3 regions of the Pseudomonas lurida genome follow, and region 1 is predicted to be linked to each of the others. Evidence: predicted binding sites of a transcription regulator. Region 1 holds the regulator's gene; each other region holds the start of a gene.
The links. Region 1 encodes FliA, which starts transcription of late flagellar genes. Its sites were predicted from a motif close to CTAAAGTTTNNNNNNNNNNNGCCGNTAA; they were not measured.

Region 1 (4,182 bases):
AGCAGGGATTCGAACTCCTGATCGGAGATCAAGCCATCGCCAGCAGGTGCGGCACTGGCGGCAGGCGCTGCGGCGGTGGCGGCGACTGCCGGCAAGGCGTCGGCCACAAAGGTGCCCTTGCCGTGCAGTTGGTCGAGCAACGCTTCGAATTCATCGTCGGTGATATCGGTGCTGGCACTGCCAGTGGCGGCAGGCGCCTCAGGCGCAGCGACCGGTGCCACGGCGTCAGCCGCGAACTGGCCTTTGCCATGCAACTGGTCAAGCAGGGACTCGAACTCGGCGTCGGTAATGTCTTCGCTGGTCGGTGCGGCAACAGGCGCAGCGGGTGCTTCAGCCTCGGCCTTCACCGCACTGAGCGAGTTGAGCAGTTGTTCGAACTCGCTGTCCGTCACATCCGCTTCGGGCTCTGCCACCGGTTCCGGCGCAGCTTCAGCCACCGGCGCAGCCGATAAGTCGGCAGGCTCTGCGTAGCGCGCCAGGGCGGCTAGCAGCTCCGGCGTGGCCGCAGTGATCGGGGCACGTTCGCGGACTTCGCCGAACATGCCGTTGACCGCGTCCAGTGCTTCGAGAATCACGTCCATCAACTCCGAGTCAACGTGCCGCTCACCCTTGCGCAGGATGTCGAACACGTTCTCGGCGATGTGGCAGCACTCCACCAGCTCATGGAGCTGGAGGAAGCCGGCGCCCCCTTTTACAGTGTGAAAACCGCGAAAAATTGCATTGAGCAGGTTCGCATCATCCGGGCGGCTTTCCAGCTCGACCAGTTGTTCGGACAGTTGCTCTAAAATTTCGCCGGCCTCTACAAGGAAATCCTGAAGGATTTCTTCATCGGCGCCGAAGCTCATGTGGGTGCTCCTTAGAAGCCTAAACTGGATAACAGGTCATCTACGTCATCCTGACCTGACACAACGTCTTCACGTTTATCGGCATGAATCTGCGGACCTTCACCCTTGGCGAGATGTTTTTGTGGATCTTTTTCCGAGAGGATCGCTTCGCGGTCATGTTCAATGCCGGCAAAACGGTCAACCTGGCCTGCCATAAGCACCAATTTGAGCAAGTTGCTTTCCACTTCGGTGACCAACTGGGTCACACGCTTGATCACCTGACCGGTGAGGTCCTGGTAATCCTGGGCGAGCAGAATGTCGTTGAGGTTGCTGGAAACCGTGCGGTTTTCCTGCTCACTGCGTGACAAGAACCCTTCGACCCGGCGCGCCAGCTCACGAAACTCTTCAGCCCCCACTTCACGGCGCATGAAACGGCCCCAGTCAACGCTGAGGGCCTGGGCTTCAGTGGCCATGCCATTGACCAGAGGCGTGGCGTTTTCCACCAGGTCCATGGTGCGGTTGGCCGCCGCCTCAGTCAGCCTGACCACGTAGGACAGGCGTTCGGTGGCATCCGTGATCTGGGAGATTTCTTCGGCCTGGGGCATGTGCGGGTCAATCTGGAAATTGACGATTGCACTGTGCAGCTCGCGCGTGAGCTTGCCCACTTCCTGGTACAGGCCGCGGTCACGGGTCTGGTTGAGCTCATGGATTAACTGCACCGCGTCGCCGAACTGGCCTCTTTCAAGGCTTTCGACCAATTGGTGAGCATGCTTTTTCAGGGTCGACTCGAAGTCTCCCTGTGACGTTTCTTTATGCTCCATAGCTCCCCCGCGATGGCATTAGCCGTGGATGCGTTCGAAGATTTTTTCGATCTTCTCTTTCAAGGCCAATGCAGTGAATGGCTTGACCACGTAACCGTTAACCCCGGCTTGGGCGGCTTCGATGATCTGCTCACGCTTGGCTTCGGCGGTTACCATCAGCACAGGCAGGCTGCGCAGCTTTTCGTCAGCGCGCACGTGGCGCAGCAAGTCGATACCGGTCATGCCCGGCATGTTCCAGTCTGTTACCAGAAAGTCGATGCTCCCGCTGTTGAGGATCGGAATCGCCGTAATGCCGTCATCCGCCTCGACCGTGTTAGTGAACCCAAGGTCACGCAACAGGTTTTTTATGATCCGCCGCATCGTTGAGAAGTCATCAACGATGAGGATTTTCATGTTCTTGTCCAATTCGACCTCCAAGCAGTCTTAAACGCGCCCAGCACCTGGACGCGCCATTTCAATCAACAGGCATTACACAAAAAGGACTGCCGGGGGCACCACGGGTCGAAACCGCGAAGGCTGGTCGCCCTCGCGGTATCGTCTGCAGTGTCCCCACACTGCCTGTCAGCGCGCTCGCCACTCTCCCAAACGCCCCCGCAAGCGGGCTGCGCACTGGCTGTGCAACTGGCTGACCCGCGACTCGCTGACGCCCAGGACCTCACCGATTTCCTTGAGGTTCAGCTCTTCGTCGTAGTACAGCGCCAACACCAGTCGCTCACGCTCCGGCAAATTGGCAATCGCATCCGCCAACGCCCCCTGGAAACGCTCATCTTCCAGGTCACGCGATGGCTCCATATGAGCACTCGCGCCGTCCTCGTGCAGCCCTTCGTGCTCGCCGTCCTGCAAGAGGTCGTCGAAACTGAACAGGCGGCTGCCCAAGGTATCGTTCAAAATCCCGTAGTAATCGTCGAGACTCAATTGGAGTTCGGCCGCAACTTCGTGATCTTTAGCGTCGCGACCGGTTTTTGCTTCAATTGCGCGAATTGCGTCACTGACCATGCGTGTATTGCGATGTACCGAACGCGGCGCCCAGTCACCTTTACGCACTTCATCGAGCATCGCGCCACGGATACGGATACCCGCATACGTTTCGAAACTCGCGCCCTTGCTCGCGTCGTATTTGGTCGACACTTCGAGCAGGCCGATCATGCCCGCCTGGATCAGGTCTTCGACCTGGACGCTGGCGGGCAGGCGTGCCAGCAAGTGATAGGCGATGCGCTTGACCAGGGGCGCATAGCGCTCGATCAATTCACCCTGGCTGTCACGTGCCGATTTCTTGTAAAGGTTGTAGCCGCTGGCTGTCATAGCACCGGTCCTGCGCTCGTCTGATGCACCAATCGCTCGACGAAAAACTCCAGATGCCCCCGAGGGTTGGCGGGCAACGGCCAGGTATCGACCTTCTGGGCAATAGCCTTGAACGCCAATGCGCATTTGGAACGAGGGAACGCTTCGTAGACTGCACGCTGCTTTTGCACAGCCTTGCGCACACACTCGTCGTAGGGAACTGCGCCGACGTATTGTAAGGCGACATCGAGGAACCGATCCGTGACCTTGGTCAACTTGGCGAACAGGTTGCGTCCTTCCTGCGGGCTCTGGGCCATGTTGGCCAGCACGCGGAAGCGGTTCATGCCGTAGTCACGGTTAAGCAGTTTGATCAGGGCGTAGGCGTCGGTGATCGAGGTGGGTTCATCACAGACCACCAACAAGACTTCCTGCGCGGCGCGCACGAAGCTGACCACGGACTCGCCGATCCCGGCGGCGGTGTCGATCACCAGCACGTCGAGGTTGTCACCGATATCACTGAATGCCTGGATCAGGCCGGCATGCTGCGCCGGGCTCAGGTGCACCATGCTCTGGGTGCCGGAAGCCGCTGGCACGATGCGTATGCCACCGGGGCCCTGCAGCAGCACATCGCGCAGCTCACAGCGGCCTTCGATCACATCGGCAAGGGTGTGTTTGGGCGTCAGCCCCAGCAGAACGTCGACGTTCGCCAGCCCCAGGTCAGCATCCAGCAGCATGACGCGACGGCCAAGCTCTGCCAGGGCCAGGGACAAATTCACTGACACGTTAGTTTTCCCGACGCCACCTTTGCCGCCGGTCACCGCGATCACCTGTACGGGATGCATGCTGCCCATTTTATTTCTTTACCTTGTCTTGCTTAGACGCAGGCTACATGGCTTGGCCGCGTGAATCGCTTGCAGACCATCGATGTAGATACATTTCACGGTGTTCATCCTGACTCAACCCACCCGCTTTGCCGGGCTGTGGTAAAGGTCGGCGAACATATCGGCCATCGCTTCCTCGCTAGGCTCGTCTTGCATTTGCACACTGACTGCACGGCTGACCAACTGATGACGGCGCGGCAGATGCAGATCATCCGGGATCCGCGGGCCGTCGGTCAGGTAGGCGACCGGTAATTCATGACTGATAGCCAGGCTCAGCACCTCGCCCAGGCTCGCGGTTTCATCGAGCTTGGTAAGGATGCAACCGGCCAGGCCACAACGCTTGTAACTATGATAAGCAGCGGTAAGAACCTGTTT
Region 2 (4,182 bases), 1.6 Mb from region 1:
CGAGCCAGGCCGGGTAGTCGCCGAACAGGGTCTGACTCCAGAGTTTGTTGGTCAGCAGGTGTGTGTCGAGGATCAACAGCCGTGGCTGTCTGGCGCGGGCGGCGTCTTCCCAGGCCAGTTGGCCATGGGCGATGTCCGGGATGTCCGCCAGGCGGGTGTCGCGTTGATGGTGATCGATGAAATAGCGCACATATTCACCCACCATCAACCCGCCGAAATGCGTTTGCAGTTCTGCCGCCAGCCAGCTTTTGCCGCTGGATTCGGGGCCGGCCAGTACCACCACCTTCATGCGTGCAACGCCGGGTCGGCACGCCATTCACGCCAGCCCTGCACGGCGATCACGGTGAACAGCGCGTAAAGCGCAGCGGTGAGGTAGAGGCCTTTGTAGAGGAACAGCCCGACGAAGATCACATCCACGGCAATCCACAGGGGCCAGCATTGCACGCGCTTTTGCGCCATCCACATTTGTGCCACCAGGCTGAACCCGGTCAGGGCGGCATCCAGCCAGGGCTGGGCGGCGTCGGTCCAGTGCGCCATGGCGGCGCCGAGCAGCAGGCTGCCGATTGCGCCCACCGCCAGGCTGGCAATGATGGCTGGCACGCCCAGGCTGGTCACCTGCCGACCCTGCTTGACCTCGCCGGCACGGGTCCACTGCCACCACCCGTAGACTTGCAGGGCGGCGTAGACCACCTGCAAGAGCATGTCGGAATAGAGCTTCACGTCGAAGAACACCCAGGTGTAGAGCAACACCATCACCAACCCGATGGGCCAGCACCAGGGGTTCTGCTTGACCGTCAGCCACACGGCGATCACCCCCAGGGCGGCAGCGAACAGTTCAAGCCCGGACATGGTGGTTCCTTGGGAGAGTGGAAGAGGGCGGGGATTGTAACCAAAGATGATCCTTTGTAGGAGCTGGCTTGCCGGCGATGGCGGCCTTGAGTGTTGCGCCGCTCTCAAGGGCTTCATCGCCGGCAAGCCGGCTGCTAAGGGGGGTATCAGACTTTGAATGGGCGGAGGAGCTCATCAAGTTGTTCGCTCAGGCCGCGCAAATGCGCACTGGCTACGCTCGACTGCTCCGCCGCTAGCGCGGTGCTGTGTGACAGGCCCGCGGCCTGGGTGACGTTCTGGTTGATGTCTTCGACCACATGGGCCTGTTGCAGGGTGGCGCTGGCAATCGAGGCGTTCAGGCCGTTGAGGTTGCGCAGGGCCTGGCCGATGGCAGTCAGGCTGGCGCCGGCCTGGCCCGCCTGTTCAATGGTCAGTTGCGACGCACTGTGGCTGTCGCTGATCACCTTGACCGCTGCTTCCGAGTGGCCTTGCAGGCGCTCGATCATGCCCTGGATCTCGGCGGTGGATTTTTGTGTACGCTGGGCCAGCAACCGTACTTCGTCGGCCACCACGGCAAAGCCACGGCCTTGCTCACCCGCACGCGCCGCTTCAATCGCGGCGTTGAGGGCCAGCAGGTTGGTCTGGTCGGCGATGGAGCGGATCACTTCGAGCACGCTGCCGATCTGGGTGCTTTCAGCCGACAGGGTGCGGATCACCTCCACCGCCTGGCTGATGGTGCCGGAGAGCTGGTCAATCTGCTGCAGGCTGCCGTCGATATTCACTTGGCCCTGTTGTGCCTGGGCCTGTGCGTCGCGCATTTCGCTGGCGGCGTGTTCGGCGTTCTTGGCCACATCCTGCACACCGTAGGTCACTTCATTGATGGCGGTCGCCACCAGTTCCATCTGCTGCGACTGTTGCTGGCTGCGGTCATGGGCCTGGGTTGCGTTGTTGCCCAGCTCCTGTGAAGACTGGCCCAGGGCATTGGCGCATACCTGCAATTGGCTCACCACCTGGCGCAGCTGGGCGGTAAAGCTGTTGAAGTGTCGGGACAGTTGGGTGACCTCGTCATGGCCATGAGTGTCGAGGCTGCGGGTCAGGTCGCTTTCGCCGCTGGCGATGTTGCCCATGGCGTTCACCGCCTCCTGCAACGGCCGCACGATGCTGCGTGCGATCAACGAGACCAGCAATGCCATGATCGCCGCGATACCCAGGCCGATGAACGAGGCTTTCCACACCTGGCCGTTGAACTCGGCCTGCACGTCATCCACATACACGCCGGAGCCGATAATCCAGCCCCAGGGTTCGAACAGCTGGATATACGAGGTCTTGGCCACCGGCGCTTCGGCTCCGGGCTTGGGCCAGCGATAGTTGACGATGCCGGCGCCCTTGGCCTTGGCCAGGGCCACGAACTCGTTGAACACGGCAAACCCGTCAGGATCACGGATAGCCGACAGGTTCTGGCCGTCGAGCTTGGGGTTGGCCGGGTGCATGATCATCACGGGTGTAAGGTCGTTGATCCAGAAATAGTCGTCATGGTCGTAGCGCAAGCCGCGCACCGCGCTCAAGGCTTGTTTCTGGGCGGCCTCGCGGGTCATCACGCCCGTGGTTTCGAGGCCGTGATAAAACGTCAGGATCCCGCTGGCAGTCTGGACCACATGCTGGGTCTGTTGGCGCTTGGCCTGGTACAGGTCGTCGTGAATCTGCTTGAGCATCAGCAAACCCAGGGCCAGCAGCATCAGCACGGCGACTATCAGGATCAGCCAGAGGCGCCGGCTGATCGACATATTGCGCAAACTGTTCATCGTCCTGTCACTCCGTGCTTTTTATAATTGTGGGGGCTGCATCGACTTTTCCGCCTTGTCTGATAGGCTTTCGGCCTGCAATCGCAAAACCTGAGTACTGCCTGATTTTTCACGCAATTTTTGCAGGCCGGGGTTGAAACTCAACACCGGTGCCTTGTCGTCAGTGAACCACTAAAAAAGATTAACGAGGCATGCCGTTGAGCATGACCTTTGGGGGAAACATGGATTTTTGGACCGCCATTCAGGCATTGATTCTTGGCGTCGTGGAGGGGCTTACGGAGTTCCTGCCGATTTCAAGCACCGGCCACCAGATCATCGTCGCCGACTTGCTCGACTTTACCGGCGACCGTTTCAACGCGTTCAACATCATCATCCAGCTGGGCGCGATCCTGGCGGTGGTGTGGGAATTTCGCGGCAAGATTTTCGAAGTGGTCAGTGGCCTGCCGACCCAGCGCAAGGCCCAGCGGTTCACCGTCAACCTGCTGATCGCCTTTCTGCCGGCGGTGGTGCTGGGGGTGATTTTCGCCGACCTGATTCACCACTACCTGTTCAACCCGATCACTGTCGCCACGGCGTTGGTGGTGGGCGGCATCATCATGTTGTGGGCCGAGCGCCGCGAGCACGAAGTGCACGCCGAAACCGTCGACGACATCACTTGGAAAGACGCGCTCAAGGTTGGCCTGGCCCAGTGCCTGGCGATGATTCCGGGCACCTCGCGTTCGGGTTCGACCATTATCGGCGGGCTGCTCTTCGGGCTGTCACGCAAGACCGCCACCGAGTTCTCGTTCTTCCTGGCGATGCCGACCATGGTCGGTGCAGCGGTGTATTCGGGCTACAAGTACCGTGACCTGTTCCAGCCTTCGGACCTGCCGGTGTTCGCCATCGGCTTCGTGACGTCGTTCATCTTCGCGATGATTGCGGTCAAGGGTTTGCTCAAGTTCATCGCCAGCCACAGCTATGCCGCGTTTGCCTGGTACCGCATCGCATTCGGCCTGCTGATCCTGGCAACCTGGCAGTTCGGCTGGATCGACTGGGCGGCGGCCAAGGCATGATGATCCAGTACCCGCGCCTGAAGGCGGCGCTCTTTGTGTTGCTATGCGCAGCGCCGTTGTTGGGTTCGGTATTGGTGTGGCAGCGTGGCGAGACGGTGATCCCGCTGGCAGCCTATGGCGTGGTCAGCGTGATCGCGTTCTTCCTTTACTGGAGCGACAAGCGCAAGGCGCGCACCGACAGCTGGCGCACCCCGGAAAACATTTTGCACGCCGTCGAGCTGGCGGGCGGCTGGCCGGGAGCGCTGATCGCCCAGCAAGTGTTCCGGCACAAGACGCGCAAAGTGTCTTACCAGGTGCTGTTCTGGGTGATCGTGCTGCTGCACCAAGTGTTCTGGCTGGACCAGTTGTTCCTGGGCGGCACGTTATGGTCAGTCCTCTAGGCATAATTACCTACACAACTTTGTACCCCCCCTAACCACGATGCGAAGCGAGCTGCTCTTGCTCTGGCTCTCGCTCCAGCTTTTGATCCTAGGCGCCCCATCAAACACGCTGGCCGGAAT
Region 3 (4,182 bases), 2.7 Mb from region 1:
ACTGGAAGACGGACAATTCTTTAGCCCGCAGCAACCGTTAAGAATTAGGGTGGAAATCCATGTTAGGCGCCAGTAAAGATACTCACCCCGCTAAACGTGTATCGGTTCATTTACTCGCCCTGATCGCGCAAGCACCTACCGCAGTTGAAGCGTTGCTCCATGATATTCGCGCGCAGGAGTTGATATTGAATCTTCAAGGAACAGAGACCATCTCCAAGCTTGACGGTGATAATCTGAGGATCCTGTGCAGGGTGGCGCTTGAGAAGCGTCTCCATAAAATTGCGAACGCGTAGGACGAAATCATCTTAGGCCATGGCGCGAGCTGGACGTCCTTGTTGGCGGCAGCGGTTGAGCATTTACGAGCTTTTGGCGTCTAGGAGAGGCCCTTTGGCCTAATGGGCGATGCTTCACCGCTAAGGTAAGGCAGAATTCGCGGGCCGTATCTACAACCGAGTAGCACAGGTGGTGCTCTAGATACGATCTTCGAGAACTCTGGGCCCATCAAGCAGGTGCCGGCTAGGCTGAAGGCTCAAGGGGCTATCTCAAAGCTGTGCTCACGTTACTGCTGACGCACCGAACTGCTACCGCACAGGTGGGCACCCGTTTAATCACGCGAAGTGTGTTGGGCAGACGCTCACTCAGTTTCTTCCCTGAGTCGATTAGAAATTGCATGGTAGGCCAGTTTCGGACACCAACATTACCTCGAATTGCGAACGTCAAAGTTAGCGTAGCGTGCTGCTATGTGATGGCAGACCTATTTCGCTCGGCGGCAGACCTTCAATGATGATCCTGGAACGCTTAGGATTACTCACTCAGTTCAGTTCCATCATGGAGAAGGCCACGGTTTATGGATATCGAATTTCGCGGTAATGGCATGCGTGAAAATCCGTCTGTAGGTACATGCGACGAGTACGGCGTGAGCGGGATTACCAGCTTTGACGATTTGACCGAAGCTCGGCGTAAGATTGCTGAAACGCACCCAGGCTTTAAGCCTCTGTTCTCGCTCGATGATCTGCACCAAGCCCGTTACACCTCGGGGCATGTGCGCAATAATTTAGGGATGGACGATGCATCGGAGCAGGACATAGCGGGTTTACCTCCAGAGTGCTTTGAGAATGGTGAATACATTGGCTATCCGACTACGAAAGCGGAGTTCGCAATCTGTCTTCGCAATTTCATGAGCCTGGTTGCAGCCACGTCCTTCGAGGATGCTTGCGCTCATGGTTTGACGTTAGATCAGCAGGCCCTCCAGGAGTGGATCGGTTACCAGAACAACCCTATCTCTCTTCTAGAGCAGCCCCTTTCAGCGCTCTTGGTGCCCGTTCAGCATTCTTGCCAGGTACTCGCCGCTTTTCCGAATGGCTATTTCACTTCCGACCTAGATCCTGCGAAAAACTTTGCGGTTGCGCGTCACTTTTCAGAAGCACATGGCTATGAGTTGATGGGTGTAGGTGCTTCTTACATCGGCTTCATTCGTGCTGAACCGCCTGATACATCCCTTGCTAACGTCGTAGCCCAAGACTTCTGTGCGCTCTACAACACTAACGATGAAGATCTACAAGCACGCATTTCCGCAGTCGCACAGGCGATCTCTGGTCGGACATATTTGTGGCTCCGTTACGTGGAGTGAGCTTCGTGCGCAGCAAAAGCCCGGCTGAATAGATACCTGAGCTTGTGAGAGGTCTGGGGTTTTTGGCAGCCATGTAGGAGGGCATTTGCTTTACGCTTTTTGTTCAGCCACGGCGGTGGTGCTACTGAGTCAAGCAAGATCTGACTGACTTACGTCTGTTGGCGAGCCGCTGTGCGCGGGCGGGCTGTCGTAAACCGAGCTCCCGCGTCCCGCCGTATCTCGGCCCTGCGGGCGTCCATCCTTCACGCCTTCGGCTGTGCCAGCCCGCGCGCTCCGCTTGCTCCGGTTACTCAGCGTTTTCCGACGTACTGTGGTTAAGCCGGATTGACGATCTCAGATTCCCAGCTGACTCGGTCTAGTGGAAGGATCAGAGAAGCATCAGCTATTCAGATTGCTTCCCACCCAACTGGGAAAGGCGGCCTTCAATGGACAAGAAGCTAAATCAGCCAAGTTGGTCTCAGTAAATATTCACCAACCCTAAAAATTGAAGTGCGAATTGTTATTAAAATTAATATTACTTGGGGTTAGTGTGATAAGCATAAGAAACAATCTATTTAAGCTGCGCGTGAGAAAAAAGCTCAATAATTATACTTGCCTGCCGATACCCTCCCTGATCAATGGCACGCCTCAAGGTTAACCAGATCTCCCCTATGAAGAGAAAGCTCTATGACTTGGTTTTTGAACTTACGCCTTGCGGCAAAATTGTCCATATCATTCTTGATATGCGCATTGATAACTATCGCGATTGGGCTCGTCGGGATGAACGGCAACTCGCGGCTGGGCGACGCGATTTCATCTGTATTTAGCAATAATATAACTTCAATTAACAAGGTAAATGAAGCTCTGCAGCAAGTGATTTATCACAATAGAGACCTATACTTGTTGCTAGCACAAAAAGCTGATGGTGCAGCTGAGAGGGAACTCGCAACCACTCAAAAATCATTATCTGATCGTCAGCGTGCTGTAGAGAAAGCATTTGCTATTTATCGTAGCACCCCGCTGCGCGATGACGAAAAGGCCTTAGGTGATAATTTTGAACGGGATTGGCCTGCTTATATAAAATCGGGAGAGAAGTTCGCCAATACGTTGATGTCGGGGGATTTGCCAGGGGCGAGATTGCAACTGATAGGAGACGTCAGCGATAAGTACGGTTTCGCTGAGAAAGAAATGCTAGGGATAATTGCATCTAACAATGATCAAGCAGACGATCTCCGAAGTGAAAGCGATGCTCTCATTCAAAGTTCTAAGCTAACGATGATTGCAGGTATGGTAATCGCGTTCGTCCTGGCAATGGGCCTGGGTCTTCTTATTACGCGACTCATTACACGGCCACTCTCCTATGCAGTATCGGCTGCGGAGCGTATTGCAGGTGGAGATCTTACGCAACGTATTGACGCAGGTAGCCAGGACGAAACCGGGAAATTACTGTCCTCCCTAGATGGGATGCAGGCGAGCCTTCGAAGCACAATTCAAAATATATCCAGTGCATCAGATCAGCTCGCCTCGGCAGCAGAAGAACTGAGTGTCGTAACGGACGAGAGCACACGGGGTCTTACTCAGCAGAACAGCGAAATTGAACAGGCTGCTACCGCTGTAAATGAAATGACAGCTGCAGTCGATGAAGTCGCTCGCAATGCCGTTTCTACAGCAGAAATATCGCAAAGAACCAATCAAGACGCCATGGCTGGCAAAAGTAAGGTTGGAGAAGCTGTTGTAGCGATTGAAGGAATGGTTGGGGAAATCAACTCATCGAGCTCGCAGGTTCAAGAGCTTGCTCATCAGACGAAAGAAATCAGCAAGGTGCTTGAGGTCATCAGGTCGATTGCTGACCAAACCAATCTCCTAGCTCTGAATGCGGCCATTGAAGCTGCTCGAGCGGGCGAGCAAGGTCGCGGATTTGCAGTAGTAGCTGACGAGGTAAGAGCTTTAGCTCATCGTACCCAATCATCGACTATTGAAATCGAGGGGATGATTAACGCTGCTCAGACAAGCGCTACCTCTGTAGTAGAAACCATGACTAAGAGTCAGAGCCAGGCAACTAACACACGTCAGCTTGCGCAGGCTGCAGGCATTGCTCTGGAGTCAATCACTGAGGGTGTAGCTGCAATCACAGAACGCAATCTGGTTATCGCAAGCGCGTCAGAAGAACAGGCACAGGTTGCTCGTGAGGTAGATCGTAACCTCGTCAACATTCAAAGCTTGTCAGCTCAAACTGCTACAGGAGCACATCAGACAAATGCCTCGAGCCACGAGCTCTCAAGGCTTGCAGTATCCTTCAACCAGTTGGTAGCCAAATTTAAGCTTTAGACCCCACAGAAAAGTGCGCTTTTGCTGGCGCACTTTTCATCTTTCGCTAAGCACGCACGGCATAACCCGACCCTTTGAAGCGGCCATTACCTGAACAAACAACGTAAACGTTTTCGCACCCCTTCTTCGTCTCGCTGCAATGGGCCGTGCAGGTGACGCTCGCAATCGCAGCAACACGGATAACTGTGAGATGCTTCATCTCTAGCCAGGATGTAAAACCAGTTTCAAATTTCCGAATAAAACTT

Region 2: the regulator FliA is predicted to act here: its motif matches at 2,698-2,725, upstream of ATH90_RS13025 (methyl-accepting chemotaxis protein).
Region 3: the regulator FliA is predicted to act here: its motif matches at 2,208-2,235, upstream of ATH90_RS08060 (methyl-accepting chemotaxis protein).

What each region holds. Positions count from the first base shown of each region.
Region 1 covers NZ_PDJB01000001.1:4,492,486-4,496,667, forward strand. The annotation lists gene ATH90_RS20260 (chemotaxis protein CheA) at 1-845, opposite strand, end outside; gene ATH90_RS20265 (protein phosphatase CheZ) at 857-1,645, opposite strand; gene ATH90_RS20270 (chemotaxis response regulator CheY) at 1,664-2,038, opposite strand; gene fliA (RNA polymerase sigma factor FliA) at 2,207-2,947, opposite strand; gene fleN (flagellar synthesis regulator FleN) at 2,944-3,777, opposite strand; gene flhF (flagellar biosynthesis GTPase FlhF) at 3,883-4,182, opposite strand, start outside.
Region 2 covers NZ_PDJB01000001.1:2,897,918-2,902,099, forward strand. The annotation lists gene ATH90_RS13015 (AAA family ATPase) at 1-289, opposite strand, end outside; gene pnuC (nicotinamide riboside transporter PnuC) at 286-849, opposite strand; gene ATH90_RS13025 (methyl-accepting chemotaxis protein) at 996-2,630, opposite strand; gene ATH90_RS13030 (undecaprenyl-diphosphate phosphatase) at 2,852-3,682, shown strand; gene ATH90_RS13035 (DUF1294 domain-containing protein) at 3,679-4,062, shown strand.
Region 3 covers NZ_PDJB01000001.1:1,763,788-1,767,969, forward strand. The annotation lists gene ATH90_RS08045 (hypothetical protein) at 1-1, shown strand, start outside; gene ATH90_RS08050 (hypothetical protein) at 60-293, shown strand; gene ATH90_RS08055 (DUF4253 domain-containing protein) at 848-1,630, shown strand; gene ATH90_RS08060 (methyl-accepting chemotaxis protein) at 2,297-3,937, shown strand.